Regions from separate parts of the Streptomyces sp. NPDC054757 genome, predicted to be linked through region 1. Evidence: riboswitches for the same ligand, from Rfam matches in the RefSeq annotation. Region 1 holds a riboswitch; the other holds the start of a gene.
The links. A riboswitch is a leader RNA that binds a small molecule or an ion and turns the genes downstream of it on or off. The one in region 1 is predicted to bind S-adenosylmethionine.
Positions count from the first base shown of each region.

Region 1 (7,884 bases):
CGACAAGGGCGCGGCGCTGACGGCGTACGTACGGGAGTCGGGCGCCGGTGCCGTCCTCTACGCCGGGGACGACCTCGGGGACCTGCCCGCCTACGACGCCGTCGACGTGCTCCGCGGACAGGGTGTGCCGGGGCTGCTGGTGTGCAGCGGCGGCGACGAGGTGCCCGAACTGGCCGCGCGGGCCGACCTGGTGGTGCCGGGGCCGGGCGCGGTGGTCGCCCTGCTCGCGGCGCTCGCCGACGCGGTCACGCCGTAACGGCGCTCGCAGACCCGGTCACGCCGTAACGACGCTCGCCGACCCGCCACGGGGTCACGGCGAGAGCGGAGCCGGTCACCGGGTGACGGCGCTCGCCGGCGCCGTCACGCCGTGAGTGCTATCCGGCGGCCGGGCCCAGTGCGTTCAGCTGGTCCAGGAACCACCGCTGCGGGGGCAGCGCGGTCGCCGCGGCGGCCAGCCGCTCGCTGCGCTCGGCGCGCTCGGCGTCCGGCAGGGTGAGCGCCTCGTGCAGGGCGGCCGCGGTGGCGCTCACGTCGTACGGGTTCACGGTGATCGCGTCGCGCCCCAGCTCCTCGTACGCCCCGGCCTCCCGCGAGAGCACCAGCGCGCACCCCTGGTCGGAGACCACCGGGACCTCCTTGGCGACCAGGTTCATACCGTCGCGGATCGGGTTGACCAGGGCGACGTCCGCGAGCCGGTAGGCGCCGAGCGAGCGGGCGAAGTCGTCCTTGAGGTAGAGCGCGACCGGCGTCCAGTCCGCCGTCCCGTAACGGGAGTTGATCTCGTCGGCGACCCGCCGTACCTCGTCCATGTAGGCGCGGTAGACCGCGAGGTCCTGCCGTGAGGGGTAGGCGAACGCCATGTGCACCACCCGGCCGCGCCATTCGGGGCGGGTGTCGAGCAGCTCCCGGTAGGCGAGCAGCCCGCGCACGATGTTCTTGGACAGCTCGGTGCGGTCCACCCGGACGATCGTCTTCCGGCGGGTCTCCGGGCCCTCGCCCGTGGAGCCGCCGATCCGTTCGCGCAGCTCGGCCATCCGCTCGTCCACATCGGGCTGGTGCGACCGCTTCCGCAGGAAGTCCGCGTCGGCGCCGAGACCGTGCACCGAGATCACGGTGGAGTCCCCGGTGCCGCCGACCACCTCCGTACAGCAGGCGGTGAAGGCGTCGGCCCAGCGCCGGGTCAGGAATCCGGCCCGGTCGGCGCCGAGGATGCCGCGCAGCACCTCCGCGCCGATGTCGTCGGGGAGCAGCCGGAAGTACTCGGGGGGCGCCCACGGGGTGTGCGAGAAGTGCGCGATCCGCAGGTCGGGGCGGAGCTCGCGGAGCATCCCCGGCACCAGGCAGAGGTGGTAGTCCTGCACCAGCACGGCGGCGCCTTCGGCGGCCTCGGCGGCCAGCGCGTCGGCGAAGGCCCGGTTGTACGTACGGAACGCGTCCCACCGGCGCCGGAACTCCGCGTCGAAGACCGGCTCCAGCGGGGTCTGGTAGAGCATGTGGTGGACGAACCAGAGCACGGAGTTGGCGATGCCGTTGTACGCGTCGGCGTGCACCTCGGGGTCGATGTCCAGCATCCGCACCCCGTCCTCGGCGATCCCGCGCCGCACGGCGGCCCGGTCGCCCTCGCCGAGGGCCGCGCAGACCCAGAGCGAGTCGGCGTCCCCCTCGACGGCGGAGAGCCCGGAGACGAGACCGCCCCCGCCGCGCTTGGACGTGAGTTCACCGTCGTCGCGGAGGGTGTACGAGACGGGGCCCCGGTTGGAGGCGACGAGGACGCGGGCGCGGGGAGAGGCCATGACGCGAACCTAGCCCGTGCCGCGAACGCTCAAACGTGGGGCGCTCGGCGTGGGCGCTGGGGTGGGGCGCTCGGCGTGCTCGGCGTGAGAACCCGGGGGCCCCGGGGCGGCGCGGGCCGGGCGGCCGCGCGGGGCGGTCCGTCAGTGCGGCGCCGCGGCTCCGTCGGCGGCGGGGGCGCGCTCGTCCTCCGGGACGGAGATCACCCAGTGGGTGGCCTGCCGGGGCCGGAGGTAGAGCGCCCAGTACGCGGCGGCGGCCACCACGACGGCCCCGGTGATCACCAGGCTCTGGGCGCTCTGCTGGCAGAGCACCCAGGCCAGGACGACGACCAGCAGGGCCGGGACGGCGGGCCACAGCGGCATGCGCCAGGCCAGCCGGTGCTTGTGGTCACCGCGCCGCGACACCAGGGCGCCCAGGGCGACGAAGACGTACATCGCGGCCACCGCGACACCCGTGACATCGCTCAGCGTGTCCAGATTGACGAAGCACAGCACCGCCCCCGGCACGCCCACGGCCAGCGTCGCCGCCCAGGGGGAGCCGTACCGCTTCCCGATGTGCGACAGGACGCGGTTGGCGGCGGCCGGCCAGGCGGCGTCGCGTGCCGACGAGTAGACGACGCGGGAGTTCTGGATCACCATCACGATCGCCGCGTTGATGATCGCCAGGGCGATGCAGAGGCTGACGAACGTGCCGACGCCGGAGTTGCTCCACCTCTGCACCATGCCCGCCACATCACCGGTGGCGAGGGTCCCGAGGTCCGGGGCACCGAGCGTGATCGCGACGACCGGGATCAGTACGACGGCGGCGCCGATGGCGAGCGTCCAGAGCACGGTGCGGGAGACGTTGCGGCGCGGGTTGTCCATCTCCTCGGCCAGATACACGGCGGTCGAGAAGCCCTGGAGGATGAAGAGCGCGGTGGCGAGCCCGGTGACGATCAGCCCGGCGGTGACGGGCGAGCTGTGGCCGTGTCCTGCGTCCATCACCGGGTGGACGAGCACCGATGCGGAGCGGCTGGTGTGGCTGAAGCCGAGGAAGGCGACGACCGCGCAGGCCACCACTTCGAGTACCAGGAAGATCCCGGTGATCCAGGCGTTGGCACGGAGGTCCAGCAGGCCCATCGCGGTGGCGAGCAGCATCACACCGGCCGCCGTGTACTGCGGGTCCAGATGCGCGAGCGGCGCCAGATAGTCGGCGGTGCCCAGCGCGATGATCGGCGGCACGATCATGACGACGATCAGTGAGAGCACGAAGACCAGCCAGCCGGCGAGGCGGCCCATCAGGGTGCCCACCATGGCGTACTCGCCACCCGAGCTCGGTATGAGCGTGCCCAGCTCCGAGTAGGTGAACGCGACCCCGATACAGAGCAGGCCCGCGATGGCGATGGTGAGGGCCGTCCCGGTGCCCAGGGTGGCGAACGAGTCCGGCACGATCACGAAGAGCGACGATGCCGGGGTCAGACAGGAGAGCGTCAGCAGCGTGCCGCCCACCACACCGATGGACCGGGTGAGCGTGGGAGCCTCCCCCGCCGTCACGGCACGGGTGTCCGCCGCCGGTTTCCCGGGGGCTGCGGCAACGGTCGTGTCGGGCGTAGAGGTCATCCGTCGTCCCATCGGTACTGGCGGCAGGGGGAGGGCCGGTGGCATGAGGGGGAGGCACTCCCCGGCGCGAGCCACCGATGAGTACCGCACATGCACGGCGGACCATGAGCGGACCAAGAGGGGCGTTCACGCCGCTCCGGTGACCGAAATACAACTCGCGACGCCGATTCCCGTCAAGGGTTCGTTAACGCGTCATTGCAACGGAATCCGTTGTGCGGTCAGGGATACGCGGCGCTCATCACCGCTTCGAATGCGGTGATTGCACGGATATCGCGGCTTGAAAAGGGGTGCGGATTCTCGTGCCGGCTTTGGCCAAATCCTTTCCATGGACAGCTGCCGGAGGAGGAGAGGGCTGCCCGGAGCGGGTGATCCGGGCAGGCCGCCCAGACCGGATCACCCGGTCCGGGCCGCCCGACCGCATCGCCCGGTCAGGCCGCCCGGCGCGCCGCGTACTCCCCGACGTCCCGCATCGGGGGCCGCTCCTCGGTGTCCACCGGGTAGGTCCGCGGTACGAAGCCCTCCGCGCTCCGTTCGAACTGCGTCAGCGCCGGACGCACCAGCTGGCCCCGTGACAGCCGCAGCTGCGCCGTGCGGTAGATCGCCGCCGCCATCCGCCCCAGCGCGAGCCCGTCCTGGTGGCGGTGTTTGCGCGAGCCCACGTCGACCTGGGCCAGTGCGTCGAGCCCCACCGTGTGGAGCGCGTCGACCAGGAGGCCCAGCTCCACCCCGTAACCGACCGGGAACGGCAGCTGTTCGAGCAGCGAGCGCCGCACCGCGTACTCGCCGCCCAGCGGCTGGACGAAACCGGCCAGCTGCGGCCAGTGCAGATTGAGCAGCGGGCGCGCCACCAGCTCGGTCACCCGGCCGCCCTGTCCCGCGGCCTCGCCGAGCGGCCGGTCGTACATGGCCTTGACGAACTGCACATCGGGTTCGGTCAGCAGCGGCCCGACGATCCCCGAGACGAAGTCCGCGGAGAACTCCCGCAGATCCGCGTCGACGAAGCAGACGATGTCGCCGCCGGTCACCAGGAGCGAGCGCCACAGCACTTCGCCCTTGCCGGGCACGGCAGGGAGCCGCGGCAGGATCTCGTCCCGGTGCACCACGCGCGCCCCGGCCGCGGCTGCGGTCTCGGCCGTACGGTCGGTGGAGCCGGAGTCGATGACCACCAGCTCGTCCACGAGCGGCACCGGCCGGGTGTCCATCAGCTCCCGGCGGATGGTCGCGACGATCGCCCCGACCGTCGCCTCCTCGTTGAGCGCGGGCAGGACGACACTCACCTTCGTGGAGCGCTTCGCGGCGGTCAGCCGGTCCAGCGGACGGTCGGCCACCGACCAGGAACGCCTGGTCAGCCAGCGGTCCACCTCTTCCAGCACGGCGCGTCTCCTTGACTGTGAGCCATCTCGCGGTTCGGACGGCTGTCTCAACCGTCCCTGCCTTCGGTTACAGTCTTGAACAACGCGAATGGCCACGGCATGCCGGGGTCAGCACCCGCGGACAAACACGCCGGGCCCCGACGCCCGCGTCATAAGCGCTCATCCAGAGGGACTGAGGGAACGGCCCGTAGAAGTCCCGGCAACCTTCCGCCGACCGCGAGGTCATGGTGGGGAAGGTGCCAATTCCGTCTCGCGGCGAAGTACGTCGTGAGGAAGATGAGGAGAGGACCTCGCCACCATGGCTGTGCAGACCGTTACCAGCACCGAAGACTCCACCGGGACCGTCGATCTCGGCCCCGCCGCGGCGCTCTCGTGCCGCGAGTGCGGTGAGCGTTTCCCCCTCGGCCCCCTCTTCGCCTGTGCGTCCTGTTTCGGGCCGCTCGAAGTGGCGTACGACCTGCCGAGCGGCTCCCCCGACGAGCTGAGGAAGCGCATCGAGGCCGGCCCGAACAGCATCTGGCGCTACGCCCCGCTGCTGCCCGTCCCCGCGGGCGTGGCCGACCAGCCCAATCTGAACCCGGGCTTCACCAAGCTCGTCAAGGCCGACAACCTCGCCCGTGAGCTGGGCGTCACCGGCGGTCTGCACATCAAGGACGACTCCGGCAACCCGACGCACTCCTTCAAGGACCGTGTCGTCGCCATCGCCGTCGAGGCCGCCCGCGCCTTCGGCTTCACCACGCTCTCCTGCTCGTCCACGGGCAACCTGGCAGGCGCCGTCGGCGCCGCCGCCGCCCGCGCCGGCTTCCGCTCCTGTGTCTTCATCCCGCACGACCTGGAGCAGGGCAAGGTCGTGATGGCCGCGGTCTACGGCGGTGAACTGGTCGGCATCGAAGGCAACTACGACGACGTCAACCGCTTCTGCTCCGAACTGATCGGCGACCCGATCGGGGAGGGCTGGGGCTTCGTCAACGTCAACCTCCGCCCGTACTACGGCGAGGGTTCCAAGACCCTGGCGTACGAGATCTGCGAGCAGCTCGGCTGGCGGCTGCCCGACCAGATCGTCATCCCGATCGCCTCGGGCTCCCAGCTCACGAAGATCGACAAGGGCCTCCAGGAGCTGATCAAGCTCGGCCTGGTCGAGGACAAGCCGTACAAGATCTTCGGTGCGCAGGCCGAGGGCTGCTCGCCGGTCTCCACCGCGTTCAAGGCCGGGCACGACGTCGTACGGCCGCAGAAGCCGGACACGATCGCCAAGTCGCTGGCGATCGGCAACCCGGCGGACGGCCCGTACGTCCTGGACATCGCGCGGCGCACCGGTGGCGCGGTCGAGGACGTCAACGACGAGCAGATCGTCGACGCGATCAAGCTGCTGGCCCGGACCGAGGGCATCTTCGCGGAGACCGCGGGCGGGGTGACCGTCGGCGTGACGAAGAAGCTCATCGAGGCCGGTCTGCTCGACCCGTCCCTCACCACCGTCGTCCTGAACACGGGTGACGGCCTGAAGACCCTGGACGCGGTCGCCCCGACGTCCGGCCCGACCGCGACGATCCGTCCGACCCTGGACGCGTTCCGCGAGGCCGGACTGGCCACGGGCGCCTGACACCCGCTGTCGACCGCCTGACACCGCCGTCCACCGTCCGACACCGCTGCCCATCCCCGGAAGGCAATCCGCATGAGCGTCAAGGTCCGTATCCCCACCATCCTCCGCACCTACACCGGCGGCCAGGCCGAGGTCGCGGCCGACGGCGGCACCCTCTCCGAGGTCATCGCCGACCTGGAGAAGAACCACACGGGCATCGCGGCCCGAGTCCTGGACGACCAGGGCAAGCTGCGCCGCTTCGTGAACGTGTACGTGAACGACGACGACGTCCGCTTCGAGCAGGGCCTGGAGACGGCGACGCCGGACGGCGCGGGCATCTCCATCATCCCGGCCGTCGCCGGCGGCTGAGCGAGCCCGCTGCCGCCCCCGCCCGGCATCTCCGCTGGACCCGTTGCCCTCTCCGCGTACGAAGCGGAGGGGGCAATTCAGCATGATTGAACACGGTAGAGTTGGGGCAGCCCCCTTGATCGCCCGCATCGCGGGCAGCCGAGCACGCGTCAATGTGCGGGCAATGTGCTCCCTCTCTTTGCGGCGTAAGTGCCCTTTGCCCGGCCCGACTTGCCCGGGGATCCCCGGAAATCCGCCGAATGGCGCCCTCGGCCGCGCTCAGAATTCTCGTCCGATTGACCTGTTGCAGAGGGCAGTTGGGCAGATACATTCAGCCGCGGTCGACGCGTTCCGGCGCAAGGTCTGACCCGGATCCCGCGAAGTGCGGGCTCTGTGCAAGGGCCAGTAATAGGGGAGTTAGTCATGGCTCAGGGCACCGTCAAGTGGTTCAACGCGGAGAAGGGGTACGGCTTCATCGCGGTCGACGGTGGTGCGGATGTTTTCGTCCACTACAGCGCGATTCAGATGGACGGCTACCGCACCCTTGAAGAAGGTCAGCGAGTCGAGTTCGAGATCTCGCAGGGCCAGAAGGGTCCGCAGGCGGACATGGTCAAACTCGCCGTCTGATCTCGGCGCGATCGGCCACCGAAGCACTCACGCATGAGAGGCCCGTACCCCACAGAGGGGCACGGGCCTCTCGTGCGTCCGGACCGCATCCTTCCCTTGCGCTTGCTCCCTCCCGTCACCCAACCCCCACCCCCACCGGGGCCTTCTCCGAAGGCGCTTGCACTCAAGGGGGTCGAGTGCTAATCATTGGCGTTAGCACTCTCCCAGTGAGAGTGACAGAAGGACCGGGTTGGTGAGGCCCGCGGGCCGGGTGGGGCAAGGAACCACCGGGCAAGCAGGCCGTCCGTCGCGGGCACCGCCAGGTCTGACGCTTTCCACCCCCTGTCCGGGAGGACCACTTCACATGGCCAAGATCATCGCGTTCGACGAGGAGGCACGGCGCGGTCTCGAGCGCGGGATGAACCAGCTCGCCGACGCCGTCAAGGTCACCCTCGGCCCCAAGGGCCGCAACGTCGTCCTTGAGAAGAAGTGGGGCGCCCCCACGATCACCAACGATGGTGTGTCCATCGCCAAGGAGATCGAGCTCGAGGACCCGTACGAGAAGATCGGTGCCGAGCTGGTCAAG
Region 1 covers NZ_JBSHBW010000004.1:203,581-211,464, forward strand. The annotation lists gene otsB (trehalose-phosphatase) at 1-256, shown strand, start outside; gene ACWGKJ_RS07930 (alpha,alpha-trehalose-phosphate synthase (UDP-forming)) at 375-1,793, opposite strand; gene ACWGKJ_RS07935 (APC family permease) at 1,935-3,392, opposite strand; gene ACWGKJ_RS07940 (glucosyl-3-phosphoglycerate synthase) at 3,821-4,765, opposite strand; SAM riboswitch class I at 4,922-5,048, shown strand; gene thrC (threonine synthase) at 5,064-6,365, shown strand; gene ACWGKJ_RS07950 (MoaD/ThiS family protein) at 6,438-6,713, shown strand; gene ACWGKJ_RS07955 (cold-shock protein) at 7,116-7,319, shown strand; gene groL (chaperonin GroEL) at 7,663-7,884, shown strand, end outside.

Region 2 (7,884 bases), on a different contig from region 1:
CACCGCGTCGCCCTCCAGGGCCGCGGCCATCGCGTTACCCGCGAACTTGGCCCGTCTGCTGGGAGTGAAACGGGCGTACTGCCGCAGCTGCGCCGGGAGTTCGGGCACGGTCAGCCCACCGAAGGCGTCGGAGACGAGCGCGACGACACGTCTCCGTACCGCTTCGGGCAGCGGACGGTCGAGCGCCTCCGCGGCGTCGCCGGCCGCGTCGGCCGGCTCCGTACCGCCTTCAGCGTCCACCATCCGTCACCCCACTGTCGCTCTTCAGGGGGCTCCCTCAGGAGCCGCCGCCCGGCCTGTCCACCAGCTCGATCTGGTCCACCGCGTTGCACCAGCGGCAGCGCACCGACTCGATGGTCTCACTGACCACCTCGCGCTCCTCCACCTTGGGCTCACCGGCCAGGTCGAGATGTATGTACTCGACAACCTTCGACGAGCGCGTCACGTCGAACCGGGTGAGATTGCCGCAGAGCGTGCAGCGCCACCGGGTGTCGGCGGTCGGCATGGGAACCGTCGTCATACGTGCGTCCTCTTCGTTCGTACTGCCTCGGTCGCGGTGCGCCATCGAACTGCGGATGTACTCCCCGCAACCCTACGGCCTACGGCATACCCCGGGGGCGGACCTGCCGACCGCGGAGAGCCCGGCGAGGCGATCTGCCCGTTTGCGTCCGGTTGGGCCATGCTCGGTGGATGTTCACGTGGCGGAATGCACCCGGCCGGAAGGCGCCCGGACGGCGCGGGGGCCCGCTGGGCGGTCCGGTCGTGACATACGGCCTGATCGGCCTCTGCTGCCTGGTCTTCCTGATGAGCCCGGTCTCGGGGATCGACCCGGCGTACGGGACCGGCGACAACCTGCTCGCCGCCCAGAGCGCCTATTTCGAACACTGGGGCGTCGTCCCCACCGAACTGATGAGCGGCGCCCCGGGCGCGCTGCTCACCCCGCTCACCGCGCTCTTCATCCATGCGAACTGGCTGCATCTGCTGGGGAACATGCTGTTCCTCTATGTCTTCGGCGCGATGGCCGAGGAGCGCATGGGCCGTCTGCACTTCGCCGTCTTCTACGTGGTGAGCGGCTATGCGGCCCTGGGGGCGTACGCCCTCACCCACAGCGGCTCCGACCAGACCCTGGTGGGCGCGTCCGGGGCGATCTCGGCGGTGCTCGGCGCCTTCCTGAGCCTCTTCCCCCGGGCCCGGGTGACGAGCATCTTCCCGTTCCTGCTGTTCCTGCCGCTGCGTTTCCCCGCCTGGATCGTGCTGGTCTTCTGGTTCGTCCTGCAGTGGCTGGCGGCAGGCCAGCAGACCGGCACCGGCCCCGGAGTCGCGTACACCGCCCATCTGGTGGGGTTCACGCTCGGCTTCGGCTACGCGGCGGTGCGGTACTGGCGTACGACTAGAGTGAAACTCCCAGCGACGGCCACCGAGGGAGAAAGCAAGCCGTGATCACCGCGATCGTGCTCATCAAGACCAGCGTGGACCGGATCCCCGAGATCGCCGAGTCGCTCGCCTCGCTGGAGAACATCAGCGAGGTCTACTCCGTCACCGGGACGTACGACCTGATCGCCCTGGTCCGGGTGGCCCGCCACGACGACCTCGCGGACATCATCCCCGGCCGGATCAGCAAGATCCCCGGCGTAGAGGCCACGGACACGCATGTGGCGTTCCGTACCTACTCGCAGCACGACCTGGAAGCGGCCTTCGCCATCGGCCTGGACGCATAGGGCCGGTCCGGACCAACCGCCCGGTGCTGCGGGGCCCTCGGGTCCCGCAGCACCGGGCGGCCGTCGTACGTGTCCGCTCCGGCGTGCTCAGACGGCCGGCACGCAGCGGCCGTCCTCGGTGCGGTAGTTCCAGCGGGCACCATCGCGCACCAGTTCCTTCACCGCGTTCACGAAGCGCTCCACGTGCTCGTCGGGCGTACCGGCGCCGAAGCTCACCCGTACCGCGTTGAGCGAGCGCTCCCCCGGCTCGCCCTCCGGGGCCCCGCACTCCCCCTGGTCCTGCGGGTCGCTGCCGAGCAGGGTCCGTACGAGCGGGTGGGCGCAGAAGAGACCGTCACGGACCCCGATGCCGTACTCGGCGGAGAGCGCGGCGGCGAAGTGCGAGCTGTTCCAGCCCTCCACCACGAACGAGATGACACCGACCCGCGGGGCGTCGTCGCCGAAGAGCGAGAGCACCTTGACCGCCTCCACTTCGCCGAGCCCTTCGAGGACCTTGGCGACCAGCGTCTGCTCGCGCTCCACCAGCGACGGGAAGCCCGCTTCGGTGAGCGCCCGGCAGGCGGAGGCGATGGAGTGGACGCCGATGACATTGGGCGATCCGGCCTCGTGGCGGGCGGCCGTGGTGTGCCACTCGACATCGACACCGCCGTCGGCGCGCCGGGCCACACTGCGGGAGGCGCCGCCGCCCGCGAGGTACGGCTCGGCCGCGAGCAGCCAGTCGGAGCGGCCGGCGAGGACCCCGGAGCCGAACGGGGCGTACAGCTTGTGGCCGGAGAAGGCGACCCAGTCGACGTCGAGCTCCGCGATGTCCACGGGGTGGTGCGGTGCGAGCTGCGCCGCGTCCAGCACGATACGGGCGCCGTGGGCGTGGGCGGCGGCGGCCAGCTCCCTTACCGGCCACAGCTCACCGGTGACGTTGGACGCGCCCGTGACGCAGACCAGGGCGGGCGCCTGCGGTGCCGTACGGGCGGCCAGCGCGCGGTCCAGGGTCTCGACGGCCTGCTGCGGGGTGCGCGGGGCGTTGAGGTAGGTCACCTCGGCGTCGCGCCAGGGCAGCAGCGAGGCGTGGTGCTCGGTCTCGAAGACGAAGACCTCGCAGCCCTCGGGGATCACCGCGGCGAGCAGATTCAGCGAGTCGGTGGTCGAACGGGTGAAGACGACCTGGTCGTCCTCGCGGCAGCCGAGGAACTCGGCGACGGTCGTCCGGCTGTTCTCGAAGAGGTCCGTGGAGAGCTGCGAGAGATACCCGGCGCCGCGGTGCACGCTGCCGTAGTACGGGGCGTACGCCGCCACGTCGTCCCAGACACGCTGGAGGGCCGGGGCGCTCGCCGCGTAGTCCAGCGCCGCGTAGCTGACCTCACCGCCGGTGACGAGCGGGACCAGGACGTCCCTGCCGAGCACCGGGAGGTTCTCGGAGGAATCCTGACAAACCGAAGGGTTGACGGCAGCGCTGGGGACAGACATGACGAACTCCCGGAAAAGGGCAGGCGAATGCACTGTGCGTGCCACACGCAACAGTGCGGAGAAAGGGTGCGGAGAAGGGGCCTACTGCCCTATCGCATTCGCTGAACCACGGAAGAACTCCCTCGACGACCAGGATCCCTGTCGAGGGATCCGCGCTTGCCGAGGACTTCGCTGCCCACGGCCTGGTCTTCACCCAGGGCACCCCGCCACGGACGGAGGGTTGCCGGACAGCGGGCTGGGGCCGTAGTCGCTGTCACTCATGACCTGGAGAGAATCCTGCCATACGTCGCCGGACGCGCCAAGGCGCAGTCCACAGCATGAGACCGCCGGCCGGCCGGATGCTGTGCGACCGCGCCCCGGTTGCCCGTACGGGGTCAGGCGTTGCTGGCGACGACCCAGCGCTCAAGGGCGCGGGCCGCCGCTCCCGAGTCGACGGACTCGGCGGCCCGCGCGATGCCATCGGCGATCCGCTCGTTGAGCGATCCGGGCCCCGGGTCCAGCGCGACCAGCGCCGCCGCCGAGTTGAGCAGGACGGCGTCCCGTACCGGACCGGCCTCACCGGCCAGCAGCCTGCGCGCCACATCCGCGTTGTACGACGAGTCGCCGCCGCGCAGCGCCTCCACCGGGACCAGACCGATGCCCACCTCGCGCGGGTCGAACGCCTCCTCGCGCACCGCGCCGTCCGCCACGGTCCAGACCCTGGACGTGGCGGTGGTGGTCAGCTCGTCGAGACCGTCGTCCCCGCGGAAGACCAGCGCCGACGAACCGCGCTCGGCCAGCACGCCCGCGACGATGGGCGCCATCCGGGCGTCGGAGACACCGGTCGCCTGCGCCCTGACCTTCGCCGGGTTGGTGAGCGGCCCGAGGAAGTTGAAGGTGGTGCGGATGCCCAACTCCTTGCGGGCCGCGGCCACATAGCGCAGTGCGGGGTGGAACTTCACCGCGAAGCAGTAGGTGATGCCCGCCTCAGCCGCGACCTCGACCACCCGCTCCGGGGTCAGCTGGAGATTGACGCCCAGCTTCTCCAGGACGTCGGATGCCCCGCTCTGGGACGAGGCCGCCCGGTTGCCGTGCTTGACGACCTTGGCGCCGGTGCCCGCCACGACGATGGAGGACATGGTCGAGATGTTCACGGTGTTGGCGCCGTCACCGCCGGTGCCGACGATGTCCACACTGGGACCCGGCACGTCGATGAGCCTGGCGTGCGCGTACATCGCCCGGACCAGACCGCTGATCTCCGCGACCGTCTCGCCCTTGGCGCGCAGCGCGACCGCGAACCCGGCGATCTGCGCGTCCGTCGCCTCGCCGCTCATGATGCGGTCCATCGCCCAGGCGGTGGCGTCCGCGCTCTGGTCGACGCCGCGGAGCAGGGAGTCGAGGACACCCGGCCAGGAGGGTGCCGCCACGCTGTCGCCGCCGACCGGGGTCACAACGCTCATGGTCCACTCCTGGGGTCCACCGTCGAACAGGGGTAAGGCCTGGGGCCTGTCGTCAGAGTGCCGTCGTTGCCCGAAGGGCGGCCGCGCGGCGTCTGGTGCGTGCGATCGCAAGGCGCCGGAATGTTCTCGTAGCGGAGCTACTAGGGCATTCCGGCAACGCCGCGAGCGTGCGTGCCAGGCGTCGCGCGGCAGGCGGCACTTTGACGACAGGCCCCAGCTTATCCAGCTCCGGGGAGCGCGAAGAGCCCCGTCCATCGAATGGACGGGGCTCCCGCTGTGGCGACTTCTCAGTCGGTCAGGTGATCAGTGGTGACCGTGGCCGCTGGTGATCTCCTTGTACTCGTCGGCGGTGGGCTTCTCGATCTGGCTGTGCTCGCCGTAGTAGCCCTTGCTGAGCTTGGCGCGGACACGGGTCAGACGGGAGACCTTGCGCGCGACACCGTTCTCGTCGACCTCGGGGCCGATTTCGAGCGGCTGGTACTGCTCGTGCGCGGTCAGGGTGTGCAGCTGCGCGGGGGCGAGCGGCTCGTGGACCTCGATGAACTCACCGTGCGGCAGGCGCTTGATGACACCGGACTCGCGCCCGTGCAGCACCTTCTCGCGGTCACGGCGCTGCAGGCCGAGGCACCAGCGCTTGGTGACGATGAACGCGATGACCGGTCCGACGAACATCCCGATCCGGACGAACCAGGTGATCGCGTTGATCGACAGATCGAAGTGCGTGGCCCAGAGGTCGTTGCCGCCGCCGACGAGCAGGATCAGGTAGAGCGTGATCCAGGCGACGCCGAGACCCGTACGCGTCGGGGCGTTGCGCGGGCGGTCCAGGATGTGGTGCTCGCGCTTGTCCCCGGTGATCCAGGACTCGATGAACGGGTAGACGCCGATACCGACCAGGACCAGCGGGAAGACCACGATCGGGATGAACACACCCAGGACGAGGGTGTGACCCCAGGCGTTGATCTCCCAGCCCGGCATGATGCGGACGAGACCTTCGGAGAATCCCATGTACCAGTCGGGCTGGGCGCCGGTCGACACCTGGTCCGGGCGGTACGGGCCGATCTCCCAGATCGGGTTGATCGAGGCGATCGCCGCCATGGCCGCGATGACACCGAAGACCAGGAAGAAGAAGCCTCCGGCCTTGGCCATGTAGACCGGCAGCAGCGGCATGCCGACGACGTTCTTGTTGGTCTTGCCGGGACCCGCGAACTGCGTGTGCTTGTGATAGAAGACCAGGATCAGGTGGCCGACCAGCAGACCGAGCATGATGCCCGGCAGCAGCAGGACGTGGACCGAGTAGAACCGGGAGACGAAGTCGCCGCCGGGGAACTCACCGCCGTACAGGAACATCGACAGGTACGAGCCGACGATCGGGATGGAGAGCATGACGCCCTCCATGAACCGCACACCCGTACCGGAGAGCAGGTCGTCCGGGAGGGAGTAGCCGGTGAAGCCGGTGAACATCCCGAGCACCAGCAGCAGGAAGCCGAAGAGCCAGTTGATCTCGCGCGGCTTGCGGAAGGCGCCCGTGAAGAACACGCGCATCATGTGCACCAGCATGCCGGCCAGGAAGACCAGGGCCGCCCAGTGGTGGATCTGCCGGATGAGCAGACCGCCGCGGACCTCCAGGCTGATGTTCACCGTCGAGGCGTACGCCTCGGACATGTGGATGCCCTGGAGCGGCACGTACGGGCCGTCGTAGACGACCTCGTTCATGCTCGGGTGGAAGAACAGCGTCAGATAGACACCCGTGAGGATGATGATGATGAAGCTGTAGAGGCAGATCTCCCCGAGCATGAAGGACCAGTGGTCCGGGAAGATCTTGCGCATGTTGGTCTTGGCCAGGCCGTAGATGCCGAGCCGGCCATCCGCCCAGTCGGCCACCCGCTCGCCGGCGGGCGCCTTGCGCTGTGTATCCGTCACGGTGCTCATCCGCGCTCCCAGAAGGCAGGACCGACGGGCTCTGCGAAGTCGCCGAGCGCTTCGAGGTTACCCTCGCCGTTCACACCGATCCGCAGCTGCGGAAGCGGGTGGCCGGCCGGGCCGAAGATGACGCGGGCGCCGTCGGACAGGTCGAAGGTGGACTGGTGGCACGGGCAGAGCACGTGGTGCGTCTGCTGCTCGTACAGGCTGATCGGGCAGCCGACGTGGGTGCAGATCTTGGAGAACGCGACGATGCCGTCGTGGGCCCACTCGCGTTCCTTCTTGTCCTTGATGTTGTCCGGCTGGATACGGACGATCATCAGGGCGGCCTTGGCGATCTGCGTCTGGAAGTCCTCGTCGGACTCCGAGAGGCCCTGCGGCATCGCGAACGTCAGCGAACCGACGGCCACGTCCTCGGGACGCAGCGGCTGGTTGGTGTTCATGTTGATGAGCACCTTGCCGCGCGCCCACAGCGTCTTGCGGAGCTTCTTCTCCGGCAGCGGACCCAGGTCGCGCAGGAGCATCACACCGGCGAGCGGCACCATGGCCATGGCGCCGAACAGCGTGGTGCGGATCAGCTTGCGGCGGCCGAAGCCGGACTCGGCGGCACCTGCCGCGAAGTCGGCCAGGACCTGCGCCTTGACCTCGGCCGGGGCCTCGATCGGGTGGCGGTCGGCCGGCATCTCGACGTCCGACATCAGCGTGCGGGCCCAGTGGACCGCGCCGGCGCCGATCGTGAAGAGCGCCACGCCCAGGGTCAGCCCCAGGGCGAAGTTGAGCGCGCTCACGTGCCCGAACGGGAAGACGAAAATGATCTTGTCGACGGGGAAGATCACATAGGACGCGATGAACCCGATCGTCGCCAGCATCGACAGCGTGAACAGGAAGGCGACCACGCGCTCGGAACGCTTGGCGGCCCGCTCGTCGATGTCCTGGATACGCGGCTTGTGGGCCGGCAGTCCCGGGTCCGCGAACGGGTCGTCCGCGGTCTTCACCGCACCGTGGGCGGTCTCCTGCTCGCTCGGCAGGTTCTCTTCGGAATTCTCTTGGCTACTCATGACTTCTTGGCCTTAGCGGTGTGGGCCGCGACCCAGATGGCAACTGCGATCAGCGCACCGAGTCCGAAGATCCAGCCGAACAGACCCTCACTGACCGGACCGAGGCCGCCCAGCTTGAGGCCGCCCTCGCTGGCGGAGTTGTCGCCGTTGACGGTCTTGATGTACGCGATGATGTTCTGCTTCTGCTTCTCCGGCATCGTGGTGTCGGGGAAGTTCGGCATCGACTGCGGGCCGGTCTGCATGGCCTCGTAGATGTGCTTGGGGCTCACGCCTTCGAGGCTCGGG
Region 2 covers NZ_JBSHBW010000049.1:24,981-32,864, forward strand. The annotation lists gene ACWGKJ_RS33740 (NYN domain-containing protein) at 1-243, opposite strand, end outside; gene ACWGKJ_RS33745 (hypothetical protein) at 278-520, opposite strand; gene ACWGKJ_RS33750 (rhomboid family intramembrane serine protease) at 691-1,440, shown strand; gene ACWGKJ_RS33755 (Lrp/AsnC family transcriptional regulator) at 1,437-1,718, shown strand; gene ACWGKJ_RS33760 (aminotransferase class V-fold PLP-dependent enzyme) at 1,806-3,182, opposite strand; SAM riboswitch class IV at 3,330-3,447, opposite strand; gene trpD (anthranilate phosphoribosyltransferase) at 3,557-4,621, opposite strand; gene qcrB (cytochrome bc1 complex cytochrome b subunit) at 4,925-6,550, opposite strand; gene qcrA (cytochrome bc1 complex Rieske iron-sulfur subunit) at 6,547-7,599, opposite strand; gene qcrC (cytochrome bc1 complex diheme cytochrome c subunit) at 7,596-7,884, opposite strand, start outside.
Region 2: it holds a riboswitch for S-adenosylmethionine, as region 1 does, so the genes downstream of both, ACWGKJ_RS33760 (aminotransferase class V-fold PLP-dependent enzyme) here and thrC (threonine synthase) in region 1, are expected to answer to the same signal.